DNA from 2 places in the Kitasatospora sp. NPDC058063 genome. Region 1 is predicted to be linked to the other one. Evidence: riboswitches for the same ligand, from Rfam matches in the RefSeq annotation. Region 1 holds a riboswitch; the other holds the start of a gene.

Region 1 (5,826 bases):
CCCTTCCACCCGGCACCGCCGAGGACTTCCGGTCCGGTGCGGACGCCTCCGGGGCGGAGACCGCCGGCGAGGAGGTCCCCGGAGGAGACAAAGACAAAGGCCGTCGTGGTGTCGGCACCCACGACGGCCCCCCGATGATGGAGCACGGCGGTCGGTCAGACCGCCAGGTGGTCGAACTCCCCGTCCTTGGCCCCCAGCAGCAGGGCGGCGATCTCGGCCCGGGTGTAGATGAGGGCCGGGCCGTCCGGGAACCGCGAGTTGCGCATCGCCACATCGCCGCCGGGCAGGGCCGCGAACTCGACGCAGTTGCCCTGGGAGTTGCTGTGCCGGCTCTTCTGCCAGACCACCCCCTGGAGATCGGCGGCGGCCATCCCGTTGTAGGTGTCGTACGAGCCGTGCGTGTCCTGCGAGTCGTGCATAGAAATCTCCCGAAGAGCTTCCGGAGTTGTCGTCCAGCGCGGCGCCCCCGGCACCGTCGAAACGAACGGACCGGCCCCGTACCGGTCCGGCACAACGCCTCACTTGACGCGATGATAGCTGCAGTGCACGTGCATCAGCACGGGACGTTGCAGGTGCACGTGGCCTTTTGCCCGCAGCCGCGAACTCTTCACGGACCCTTCTCCTGACGGTACGTAAACGGACATAGCCGATGAATCGTCGGGCGCGCGATAACCGGCCGTGAGCGCCTCCCCGCTGAATGTTGATCTTCGAATGCCGGGAGTCGCACCCCCGTGACCCTCCGTCAAACCATCCTCATGCTGTGAGACATCTCACGCGCCCCAGGTGCAACGTCGGCCCCCTCGGGTCACGTCGAGGCAACCACCGGCGGTCGCGCGGGGATTGGGAGCGGAATGTCCGGATTGTAGGCAAAGCGCCCGGACCGGCGCCGGAGACGCACCGGGCTCCGGACCGCTGCCGCGTGAAACCCACGCGGCAGCCGACTGCAAGCCGGACGGGCAGATGTCCTACGATCTCCGGCATGAGCACCGCAGCCATCCCGGGCGCGCCACTGCCCGTCCGTACTCCAGGCTCCCGTGCGCGGGGGCGCCACCGTCGTCCCGAGCGCCCCGAGATCCCGGCCGGCGCCCCGGCCCTGGTGCTCGCCGTGCCCGCGACCGCCGGGCCCGAGTCCCGCTCGGTCGTCGAGGAGTTGCTCTCGATCGTCCGCACCGAGCAGAACGGCGTCCGGACCGCGGTCGGCTACCTGCCCGGCAACGGCGGCGAGGGCGCGGGCGGCGAGGACCGCACCGTGGCCGAGCTGCTGGCCATGGCGGCCGAGGCCGGGCTGCCCACGCCCGTCCTGGTGCCGCTGGTGCCCGGCCCGCACACCTTCCTGACCGAGCTTCACGCGCTCGCCGCCGAGTACGGCGCGCCCGTCACCGACCCGCTGGGCCCGCACCCGCTGCTGGCCGAGGCCGTGCACGTCCGGCTGTCCGAGGCCGGGCTGGCCCGGGCCGACCGCGCCCGGCTGTTCGCCATCGCGACCGCCGCGGACGGCGTGGTGCTGACCACCGTCGGCGGCGAGGACGCGGCCGCGGCGGCCGGTATCACCGGCGTGCTGCTGGCCGCCCGACTGGCCGTGCCGGTCGTCGCCGCCGCGCTCGACGTGCCCGGCTCGGTGGCCGCGGCCGTCAACCACCTCAGGGACACCGGCTCGCAGCGCCCGGCGCTGGCCCCGCTGGTGATCGGCCCGGAGGCGGACTCCGAACTGCTCGCCACCGCCGCCGAGGAGACCGGCTGCCCGTCGGCCGCGCCGCTGGGCTCGTACCCGTCGGTCGGCCAGCTGATCGCCTCCACCTACCTGGCGGCGCTGCCCGCGCCGTCCCCGGAGGACCTGGCACGGGCCGAGGCGGCGGCCGCGGCCGCCGCCGAGGCCGAGGGGGCCCTGGAGGGCGTCCGCGGCGCTCACGCGGCCTCCCAGGAGCCCGCAGGGCGGTAGTCGACGCCGCGCGCCGGTTCGCGCGCACCGAAGGGCCCGGAACGGCATGCGTTCCGGGCCCTTCGGTTTTGCTCCGCCCGCCCACGGCCGTCCCGCGGAAGTCGGACGGCAATGAAGTGGAATGTCCGTTCTGGCCTATTTGAAAGGAAATAGGAAACGCGGTCGCGGGCGCTCGCATCACTGCCGCCACAGCATCCGCCGGGGCGCTCCGGCCCGCGATTCGACGCACCGTCACACCACTTCTGAAGCGCTGCCAGTTGTGGGCTTCCGCAACAGGGTTGCCTGAAAACGATCATTTACGATCATGAAGAGCGGCAATTTTGGCAGTTCCCACTAAACCGTGATGCGCATCACAGCCGTTTGCAGTTTGAACTTAAGTCTGATTAACGTGCTCCCCGTTCGTGACCACACGAACCCGGTTCATCCGCGACGCCGAGTCCTGCCGTCGGATGTCCTGGCAGCGCGAAATCGCACCACGGCAGGAGCGGGGGACCCACAGGTAAGTCGCCCCGGACCGATCTCCGGAACGGTCCAGGGCTAGGGGTGAAGCCGCGCCCACAGCGCGGCCGGGCAACTCCAGCCCGAATCCGACAGCTCACCTCGCAGGCGTGGGAGAGGACCGCGTCTTCATGCTGCCCACCAACGGCACTCGTCTGTCCAGCCGCACCCGTCGCGTGATCGCCGCCCTGGGCGTCGCGGGCGTCGGCCTCACCGTCCCCTGCATCGCCTCCGGCACCGCCTCCGCCGCCACCGTCGCCACCTGGGACAAGGTCGCCCAGTGCGAGAGCGGCGGCAACTGGAGCATCAACACGGGCAACGGCTTCTACGGCGGCCTCCAGTTCACCTCCAGCACCTGGTCCGCCTTCGGCGGCAGCGCCTTCGCGGCGCGCGCCGACCTGGCCACCAAGGACCAGCAGATCGCCGTCGCCGAGAAGGTCCTCGCCTCGCAGGGCCCCGGCGCCTGGCCCGTGTGCTCGGTCCAGGCCGGCCTCACCAAGGGCGGCGCCGCGGCCGCCGTCGACACCTCGGCGGGCTCCACCGCCGGCTCGACCGCCGCCAAGCCCGCGCAGCCCGCCCAGAGCGCCAAGCCGGCCGCCCCGGCCGCCAAGCCCGCTCCGCAGACCCAGGCCCCGGCCGCCAAGCCCGCCGCGCCCGCCCAGGACGGCACGCAGGCCGGCACCGACTCCGCCGCCTCCGGAAACCGGAGCGACTGGGTCCAGAAGCGCCAGCAGCAGGCCCAGAACGGCGACTACACCGTGGTCGAGGGCGACTGGCTGTCCGCGATCGCCGACCAGCACAAGGTGCAGGGCGGCTGGCAGCGGCTGTACGAGCTCAACCGCGGCACCCTGACCGAGGGTCCGGACAGCATCTACCCGGGCCAGCAGCTGTCCTTCGGCGGCAACGGCCAGGCCCAGGCCGGCCAGTCCGCCACCGGCAAGTCCGGCTCGGACTTCACCTGGTTCGACCGCTCGCAGAAGTCCGGCCAGTCCGCGAACGGCGGTGCCGTGAACGCCCAGCCGACCACGCAGGCCCAGACCCCGGCCGCCAAGCCGTCCACCAAGCCGGCCGCCAAGCCCGCTCCGCAGACCCAGGCTCCGGCCCAGACCCAGACTCCGGCCGCCACCGGCAGCATGGCCGCCGCGGTCTCCTTCGCCGAGTCGAAGGTCGGTCAGGCGTACGTCTACGGCGGCACCGGCAACGGTGGCTGGGACTGCTCCGGCCTGACCCAGGCCGCGCTGCGCGCCGCGGGCGTCTCCGTCCCGCGCATCGCCGCCGACCAGGCCGCCGCCAGCACCCACGTCTCGCTGGACAGCCTCCAGCCGGGCGACCTGCTGTTCTGGTCCAACAACGGCAAGGACTCCGGCGTCTACCACGTCGCGATCTACGTCGGCAACGGCAAGTACGTCGAGGCCGCCAACCCGAGTTCGGGCGTCCGCGAGCAGAGCATCGCCAACTGGGCCCCGGACTTCGCCGGCCGGGTCTGAGAACGGCGAACAGCCGACGGATGACGGACGACGGATAACAGCTGACGGATAACAGATAACAGATTTCATCATCTGTCAGCTGTCGTCCGAACGCTGACCGCCCACGCCCCCGGGGAGAGTCTGGTCGCTCCTCCCCGGGGGTTCCGGCATGCCTCCGGCCGTACCTCGTGGCGAATCCCTGCGGCGAAGCCCCGTGCTGAATCCCCATGGCGAATCCCCATGGTGATTCCCCGCCCCAACGGGCATGCTGCTGCTCTGCACCCGAGGAGGAGTCACATGGCCCAGGTCACCGTCACCCTCGACGCGAACCTCGCGATCGACGCGATGTTGCTCTCCGGCACCAAGAACCCGCAGGACGCCGTCGAACTGGTCCTGCGCGACTACCTGGCCCGCGGCCGCCGTACCGAGACCCGTACCGGCGAGGCGGCCGACGGGCACCGACCGACCGTCGACCGCCCCACCACCCAGGAGGGCTGACCGCCCGACGGCCCGGGGCGGCCGACCGCACGCACGCCGAAGGGCCCCGGAGAGCAACCGCCCTCCGGGGCCCTTCCGTCGGCCGTGACGGCCGGGGTTCAGCGCGCGCAGGCCCCGGTGGACCCGCGCATCACCAGCTCCGGCTGGAACATGAACTCGCCGCGCTGGGCCGCGTTTCCGCCGACCTCCTCCAGCAGCGCGTCCACCGCCGCCGTGGCCATCGCCTCGACCGGCTGGCGGATCGTGGTCAACGGCGGCTCGGTGAAGGCGATCAGCGGCGAGTCGTCGAAGCCGACCACCGACACGTCCTGCGGCACCGACAGCCCGCGCTGCCGCACCGCCCGGATCGCCCCGAGCGCCATCATGTCGCTCCCGCAGACGATCGCCGTGCAGCCCTTGTCGAGCAGCGCGCCGGCCGCCGCGTGCCCGCCCTCCACGCTGAACAGCGTGTGGTGGACGAGGTCGTCGGCCTCCTCCCGGGAGAGTCCGAGCACCTCGCGCAGCGCGGCCGTGAAGCCCTCGATCTTGCGCAGCACCGGCACGTACCGGCGCTGACCGACGGCCAGCCCGATCCGCTCGTGCCCGAGTTCGGCCAGGTGCTGGACGGCCATCCACATCGCGGCCCGGTCGTCCGGCGAGATGAACGGCGCGTCGATCTTCTCGCTGTAGCCGTTGATCAGCACGAACGGCACCCCGCGCCCGGCCAGCCGGGCGTAGCGGTCGTGGTCGGCGGTGGTGTCGGCGTGCAGCCCGGAGACGAAGACGATGCCCGCCACGCCCCGGTCCACCAGCATCTCCACCAGTTCGTCCTCGGTGGACCCGCCCGGGGTCTGGGTGCACAGCACCGGCGTGTAGCCGTGCCGGCTGAGCACCTGCTCGATCACCTGGGCCAGCGCGGGGAAGATCGGGTTGCTCAGCTCGGGCGTGATCAGACCGATCAGCCCGGCGCTGCGCTGGCGGAGACGGGTCGGCCGCTCGTACCCGAGCACGTCGAGCGCCGCCAGCACGGTCTGCCGGGTGGCGGCGGAAACGTTCGCCTTGCCGTTGAGCACGCGGGAGACGGTGGCTTCGCTGACCCCCGCCTGCGCCGCGATGTCTGAGAGTCGCGCCGTAGTCACGGTCCCAGAGCCTATTCCAACCACGTCAGACCGCCCACCAGCCGGTGCTGTCCGGAGCGAGCACCGTCTCGCCGCCGTCCACCACGAGGTCGGCCGAGCCCAGCAGCAGCGTGCCCGGGGCGGCGATCCGCACCGGTTCGCCGGTGGTGTTCACGGTGCAGACGAAGGCGCCGCGACGGAACGCCAGGGTGCCCTCGGGGCTCTCCAGCCACTCGACCCCGGTGCCGGCGCCGAGGTCGGGCTGCGCCCGGCGGACGGCCAGCGCGCTGCGGTAGAGCTCCAGGGTGGAGGTCGGGTCGCCGGTCTG
Region 2 (5,826 bases), on a different contig from region 1:
GTTCGGCTGCCTCGTCGAGCAGCGGGACGTCCTCGACCGTCCAGTCCGACCCGGGCGGGCGGAGCAGGGCGGATACCTGGTCGGGGGCCGTTTCGGTGAGCAACTCCCGGTCGGTGAGCAGCCGTTCGATCAGTTGCCGGGCGGTGAGCCGGGGCCAGAGCGGGTCGAGCGCGGCGCGGACGTCCGGCCGTTCCCACAGCTCGCGCGGGGCGTAGTGGGCCTCCTCGTCGTCGTACGGGCGGCCGAGGGCGAGTGCCTGGGCGATGGCGAGGGCGTCGAGCAGGGTGCTCAGGTAGAAGCCGCGGGCCCGGTTGTGCGGCAGCCGCAGGCCGCGGGCGGCGTCCCGGGCCTCGGCGCAGGCCCGGGCGGAGACCCGCAGCCCGTCGCCGAGGTCCAGGCCGTCGGCGGGGGCCGTCTGGTGGGCGGCCAGGGCGCGGCGGAGTACCCCGGCCATCCAGGGGCCGCCCTTGGCCAGGGCGGCGGCGGGCGCGTCGGTGCGGGTGGCGGTGACGCCGGGGAGGAGCTCGCCGACGGTGCGCAGCACCACCTCGGTCTCGCCGAGGGCGGGCAGCACCTGGTCGATGTACCGCAGGAAGCCGGGGTTGGGGCCGATCACCAGCACGCCCCGGCGCTCCAGTGCGGCGCGGTGGGTGAACAGCAGGTAGGCGGCGCGGTGCAGGGCGGCCAGCGTCTTGCCGGTGCCCGGGCCGCCCTGGACCACCAGGGCGCCGGGCAGCGGGGAGCGGATCACCCGGTCCTGCTCGGCCTGGATGGTGGCGACGGCGGTGCCCATCCGGCCGGTGCGCTCGCGGCCGAGGGCGGCGAGCAGTGCGGCCTCGCCGACCAGGCCGCGCCGGCCGGACTCGTCCAGCCGGGCGAGGTCGAGCGCCTCGTCGTCCAGCCCGGTGAGGGTGCGGCCCCGGGTGTGCAGGTGGCGGCGGCGCACGACCGGGCCCGGACGGGCGGGGGTCGCGGTGTAGAAGTGTCGGGCGGCCGGGGTGCGCCAGTCGAGCAGCAGCGGTTCGTACGCGTCGTCGGTCAGGCCGGTGCGGCCGATGTAGTGGACGGTGCCGTCGCGCTCGTCGAGGCGGCCGAAGCACAGGCCGCGTTCGACCGCGTCCAGCCGGGCCGCCTGGCGGGCGGCCTCGCGGGCGCGCACCTCGCGCTCCAGCCGGGCCTGGTGGGTGCCGCCGGGGGCGGCTCCGTCGTGGGCGCCGTCGGCGGTGCGGCGGGCCCGTTCGCGCACCGTGTCGAGCCGGGAGTAGAGCCGGGTGAGGCGGGCCTGCTCGGTGCGCAGGGCCGTGGCGAGGGCGTCGCCGGGGTTTCCCGCGACCGCTGGATGTTCGCTCATCGGTGTGGTATCCTTGCGGTGAGAAGGTTTTGGTGCGCCATCTGAAAGGCGCTCAATTGACCCAGCCTACCCCAGCCGCCGACGTTCGGCGTGACCTCGGCTGTTACTCTTGCGAAGCGTGAGCGCGAAGCCCCAGATCCCCAATGTCCTGGCCTCCCGGTACGCCTCGGCGACCCTGGCCCAGCTGTGGTCCCCCGAGCACAAGGTGGTCCTCGAGCGCCACCTGTGGCTCGCCGTCCTGAAGGCCCAGCAGGACCTCGGCGTCGAGGTGCCGGCCACCGCCGTCGCCGACTACGAGCGGGTGATCGACCAGGTCGACCTCGGCTCGATCGCCGCCCGTGAGCGGGTCACCCGCCACGACGTCAAGGCCCGGATCGAGGAGTTCAGCGACCTCGCCGGGCACGAGCAGATCCACAAGGGAATGACTTCCCGGGACCTGACCGAGAACGTCGAGCAGCTCCAGATCCGCCAGTCCCTGGAGCACGTGCGCGACCGCACGGTGGCCGTCCTGGTGCGTCTGGCCAAGCTGTCCGCCCAGCACTCCGAGCTGGTCATGGCCGGCCGCTCGCACAACGTGGCCGCGCAGGCCACCACCCTGGGCAAGCGGTTCGCGTCGATCACCGACGAGCTGCTGGTCGCCTTCCGTCGCCTGGAGGAGCTGATCGCCCGCTACCCGCTGCGCGGGATCAAGGGCCCGGTCGGCACTGCCCAGGACATGCTGGACCTGCTCGGCGGCGACACCGACAAGCTGGCCGAGCTGGAGCGCCGGGTCGCCGGGCACCTCGGCTTCGAGAACGTGCTGACCAGCGTCGGCCAGGTCTACCCGCGCTCGCTGGACTTCGAGGTGCTCACCGCCCTCGTCCAGCTGGCCGCCGCGCCGTCCAGCCTGGCCAAGACCATCCGCCTGATGGCCGGCCACGAGCTGGTCACGGAGGGCTTCAAGGAGGGCCAGGTCGGCTCCTCCGCGATGCCGCACAAGATGAACACCCGCTCCTGCGAGCGCGTCAACGGCCTGGCCGTCATCCTGCGCGGCTACGCCTCGATGACCGGCGAGCTGGCCGGCGACCAGTGGAACGAGGGCGACGTCTCCTGCTCGGTGGTGCGCCGGGTCGCGCTGCCGGACGCGTTCTTCGCCTTCGACGGCCTGCTGGAGACCTTCCTGACCGTCCTCGACGAGTTCGGCGCCTTCCCCGCCGTGATCGAGGCCGAGCTGGACCGCTACCTGCCGTTCCTCGCCACCACGAAGGTGCTGATGGGCGCGGTGCGCGCGGGCGTCGGCCGGGAGACCGGGCACGAGGTCATCAAGGAGCACGCCGTCGCCTCCGCGCTGGCGATGCGCGCGGGCGCCCGGGAGAACGAGCTGCTGGACCGGCTGGCCGCCGACGAGCGGATCCCGCTGGACCGGGCCGCGCTGGACGCGCTGCTGGCCGACCGGCTGTCCTTCACCGGCGCGGCCGGTGCCCAGGTCGCCGAGGTCGTCCGCCAGGTGGAGGCCGTCGCGGCCGCCTACCCGGAGGCCGCCAAGTACGCGCCGGCCGACATCCTCTGACGTTCGGTCAGTTCAGAGTCGAGGGCCCTGCCGCCGGACCGGTGGCGGGGCCCTCGCGCGTCGTGGGGACGTGGCCGGGGTCGAGCGGCGGGGCGGTCGGTCCGCACGGCCAGTCGCAGTTCGGCTCGGCCACCGGCTGCTCCTCGGGGGCGAGCACATTGCCGCGTACGGTCGCGGCGGCGATCAGCCCGCCGGCCACCAGGAGGCCCGCGCAGATCAGCATCGCGGTGTGGAAGGCGGAGTCGACCGCGGAGGGCACCCGGTAGGCGTCGCCGCTCAGCCCGGCCAGCGCCGGCAGGGCGGCCACCGCGAGCAGGCCGGCCGCGCGGGCGGCGGCGTTGTTGACCCCGCTGGCGATGCCGGCGTGCCGGACCTCGACGGCGGCCAGCACGGTCGCCGTCAGCGGCGCGACCAGCAGCGTCATCCCGCAGCCCATCACCGTGACGGCGGGCAGCACGTCCACCCAGTACGAGGCGTCGGGGCCGATGCGCAGCATCAGCAGCACCCCGGCGGCGCACAGCAGGGGGCCGACGGTCAGCGGGACGCGCGGGCCGATCCGTTTGCCGAGGCGCCCGGCGCGCGCGGACAGCGCCAGCATCAGCACGGTGATCGGCACCAGGGCGAAGCCCGAGACCAGCGGCGAGAACCCGGACACGATCTGGAGCTGCACCACCAGCAGGAAGAAGACGCCGCTGAACGCCGCGTACACGCACAGGGTGACCAGGTTCACCGCGGTGAACAGCCGTGAGGAGAACAGCCCGAGCGGCAGCATCGGTTCGGGCGCGCGGCGTTCGACGGCCACGAAGGCGACGCCGAGCACCACCCCGATCACCCCGCTGACCCAGACCGCCGGGGACAGGCCCTCGCCGGCCGCGGTCAGCGCGTAGGTGATCGCGCCGAGCGCGAGGGCGGCGAGCACGGCGCCGAGCACGTCGAAGCGGCCGGTGGCGGCCTCGTCCCGGGTCTCCGGCACCGACCGGGTGGTCACCGCGATCACGGCGGCGGCGAGCGGCAGGTTCAACAGGAAGATCCAGCGCCAGCCGGGGCCGTCCACCAGCCAGCCGCCGAGGAAGGGGCCGATCGCGGCGGACACCCCGCCGAGGCCGGACCAGAGCCCGACCGCGGCCGAGCGGTCGTCGGGGTGGAAGACGGCCTGGAGCATGGCGAGCGAGCCGGGGGTGAGCAGCGCCCCGCCGATGCCCTGGACGGCGCGGGCGGCGATCAGCACGTGGATGTTCGGCGCCGCGGCGCAGGCCGCGGAGGCGATGGCGAACCAGACCACGCCGATCAGGAAGACCTTGCGCCGCCCGTACCGGTCGCCGAGCGCGCCGCCGAGCAGGATCAGGCCCGCCAGGGTGAGCAGATAGGCGTTCAGGGTCCATTGCAGGGACGCCAGGGAGGCGCCGAGGTCGGCGCCGATCCGGGGCAGGGCGACGTTCACCACGGTGCCGTCGAGCATCGCCATGCTGGAGCCGAGCACGGTCGCCAGTAGTACCCAGCGACCCTGCGCGGTGCCCAGGCGCAGGGTGCCGGCCTCGGAGGTGGCCACGGGCGAATCCTGCGCTGCCGGGGCGCACGTGACAAGGGTCACCGGTGGGTGTGTTGACGGTCGGCGGTGCGTGAACGGATGGCTGCGGTCCGTCGCCGATCTCGGCGCAGGGTCGTGGATCAGTGGCGGGGGGTGAATGGGTTGTGTACGCACCGTGGGGTCCGGTCTGCGGAGGGTCACCGGAACGGGGGAGATGGTTGCCCTTTCAAAGATCGACATTGCTTCACCCGAACGGATGGGTTTTAGTTCAGCGACCGCCCGGCCAGTCCGGACGGATCCCCCGGGTGGAACGCCGAGTCCTGCCGCTGCCCGGTGGTTCGAAACGAACTCTGTACGGCAGGAGCGGGGGACCCACAGGTAAGTCGCCGGACCGGAGTTCGCGCCTCAGGGCGCGGGCGTCCAGGACCGGCTAGGGGTGAAGCCGCGCATGCGGCCGGGCAACTCCAGCCCGAACCCGACAGCTCACCTCGCAGGCGTCGGAGAGGAAAATTCCATGCCTGCTCAGGCTCGTCGTATCGCCCTGCCCCGCGCCGCCCGTATCGGCATCGCGACCGCCGTCACCGGTGTCTCCTTCGCCCTCCCGCTCGTCACCGCGGTGAGCGCCCAGGCCCACGCCGTTCCGGCCGCCCCGGCCGCGCAGGCCCCCGCCTCCACGGACACCAAGTCGGCCGCGCCGGCCGCTGCCCCGGCCGCCCCGGCCGCGCAGGAGAGCTACCGCGTCGTCAGCGGCGACACCCTGTCCAAGATCGCCGACGCCAAGAACGTCGAGGGCGGCTGGCACGCGCTGTACGAGCAGAACCGCTCGGTCGTCGGCGCCAACCCGAACCTGATCTTCCCGGGCCAGCAGCTCGCGCTGTCGGGCCACGCCGCCGCCCCGGCCGCCGACGCCGCCCCGGCCAAGCCGGCCGCCCCGGCGAAGCCCGCCCAGCCGGCCGCTCCGGCGACCCAGGCCGCCAAGCCGCAGGCCCAGGTCCAGGTGAAGACCGAGGCCGCCAAGCCCTCCGCCCAGCTCCAGACCCAGCTGCAGGTCGCCGCTCCGGCCCCGGTCGTGACCGCCACTCCGGTCGCCGCCGCCACCTCCGGCTTCGTCGCCCCGCTGGCCAACGCGAAGCTCGGCACCGCCTACGGCGTGGCCGGCTCGATGTGGGCCTCCGGCCACCACACCGGCCAGGACTTCGTCGCCTCCACCGGCACCCCGCTGCGCGCCGTCGCCAACGGCGTCGTGGTCAAGGCCGGCAACGGCGGCGCCTACGGCAACGAGGTCGAGATCAAGCTCGCCGACGGCCACTACGCCGAGTACGCGCACCTCTCCTCGATCGGCGTGAGGATCGGTCAGACCGTCACCGTCGGCCAGCAGATCGGCCTCTCCGGCGCCAC

What was found. A riboswitch is a leader RNA that binds a small molecule or an ion and turns the genes downstream of it on or off. The one in region 1 is predicted to bind cyclic di-AMP.
Region 2: linked by a shared signal. The riboswitch ahead of ACFVUY_RS06780 (peptidoglycan DD-metalloendopeptidase family protein) and the one ahead of ACFVUY_RS06520 (transglycosylase family protein) in region 1 are both predicted to bind cyclic di-AMP.

What each region holds. Positions count from the first base shown of each region.
Region 1 covers NZ_JBHVSD010000002.1:644,043-649,868, reverse strand. The annotation lists gene ACFVUY_RS06530 (DUF397 domain-containing protein) at 156-419, opposite strand; gene ACFVUY_RS06525 (hypothetical protein) at 980-1,939, shown strand; cyclic di-AMP (ydaO/yuaA leader) riboswitch at 2,391-2,561, shown strand; gene ACFVUY_RS06520 (transglycosylase family protein) at 2,548-3,924, shown strand; gene ACFVUY_RS06515 (hypothetical protein) at 4,201-4,401, shown strand; gene ACFVUY_RS06510 (LacI family DNA-binding transcriptional regulator) at 4,500-5,519, opposite strand; gene ACFVUY_RS06505 (glycoside hydrolase family 13 protein) at 5,545-5,826, opposite strand, start outside.
Region 2 covers NZ_JBHVSD010000003.1:35,706-41,531, forward strand. The annotation lists gene ACFVUY_RS06765 (HelD family protein) at 1-1,351, opposite strand, end outside; gene purB (adenylosuccinate lyase) at 1,461-2,900, shown strand; gene ACFVUY_RS06775 (MFS transporter) at 2,908-4,449, opposite strand; cyclic di-AMP (ydaO/yuaA leader) riboswitch at 4,740-4,940, shown strand; gene ACFVUY_RS06780 (peptidoglycan DD-metalloendopeptidase family protein) at 4,943-5,826, shown strand, end outside.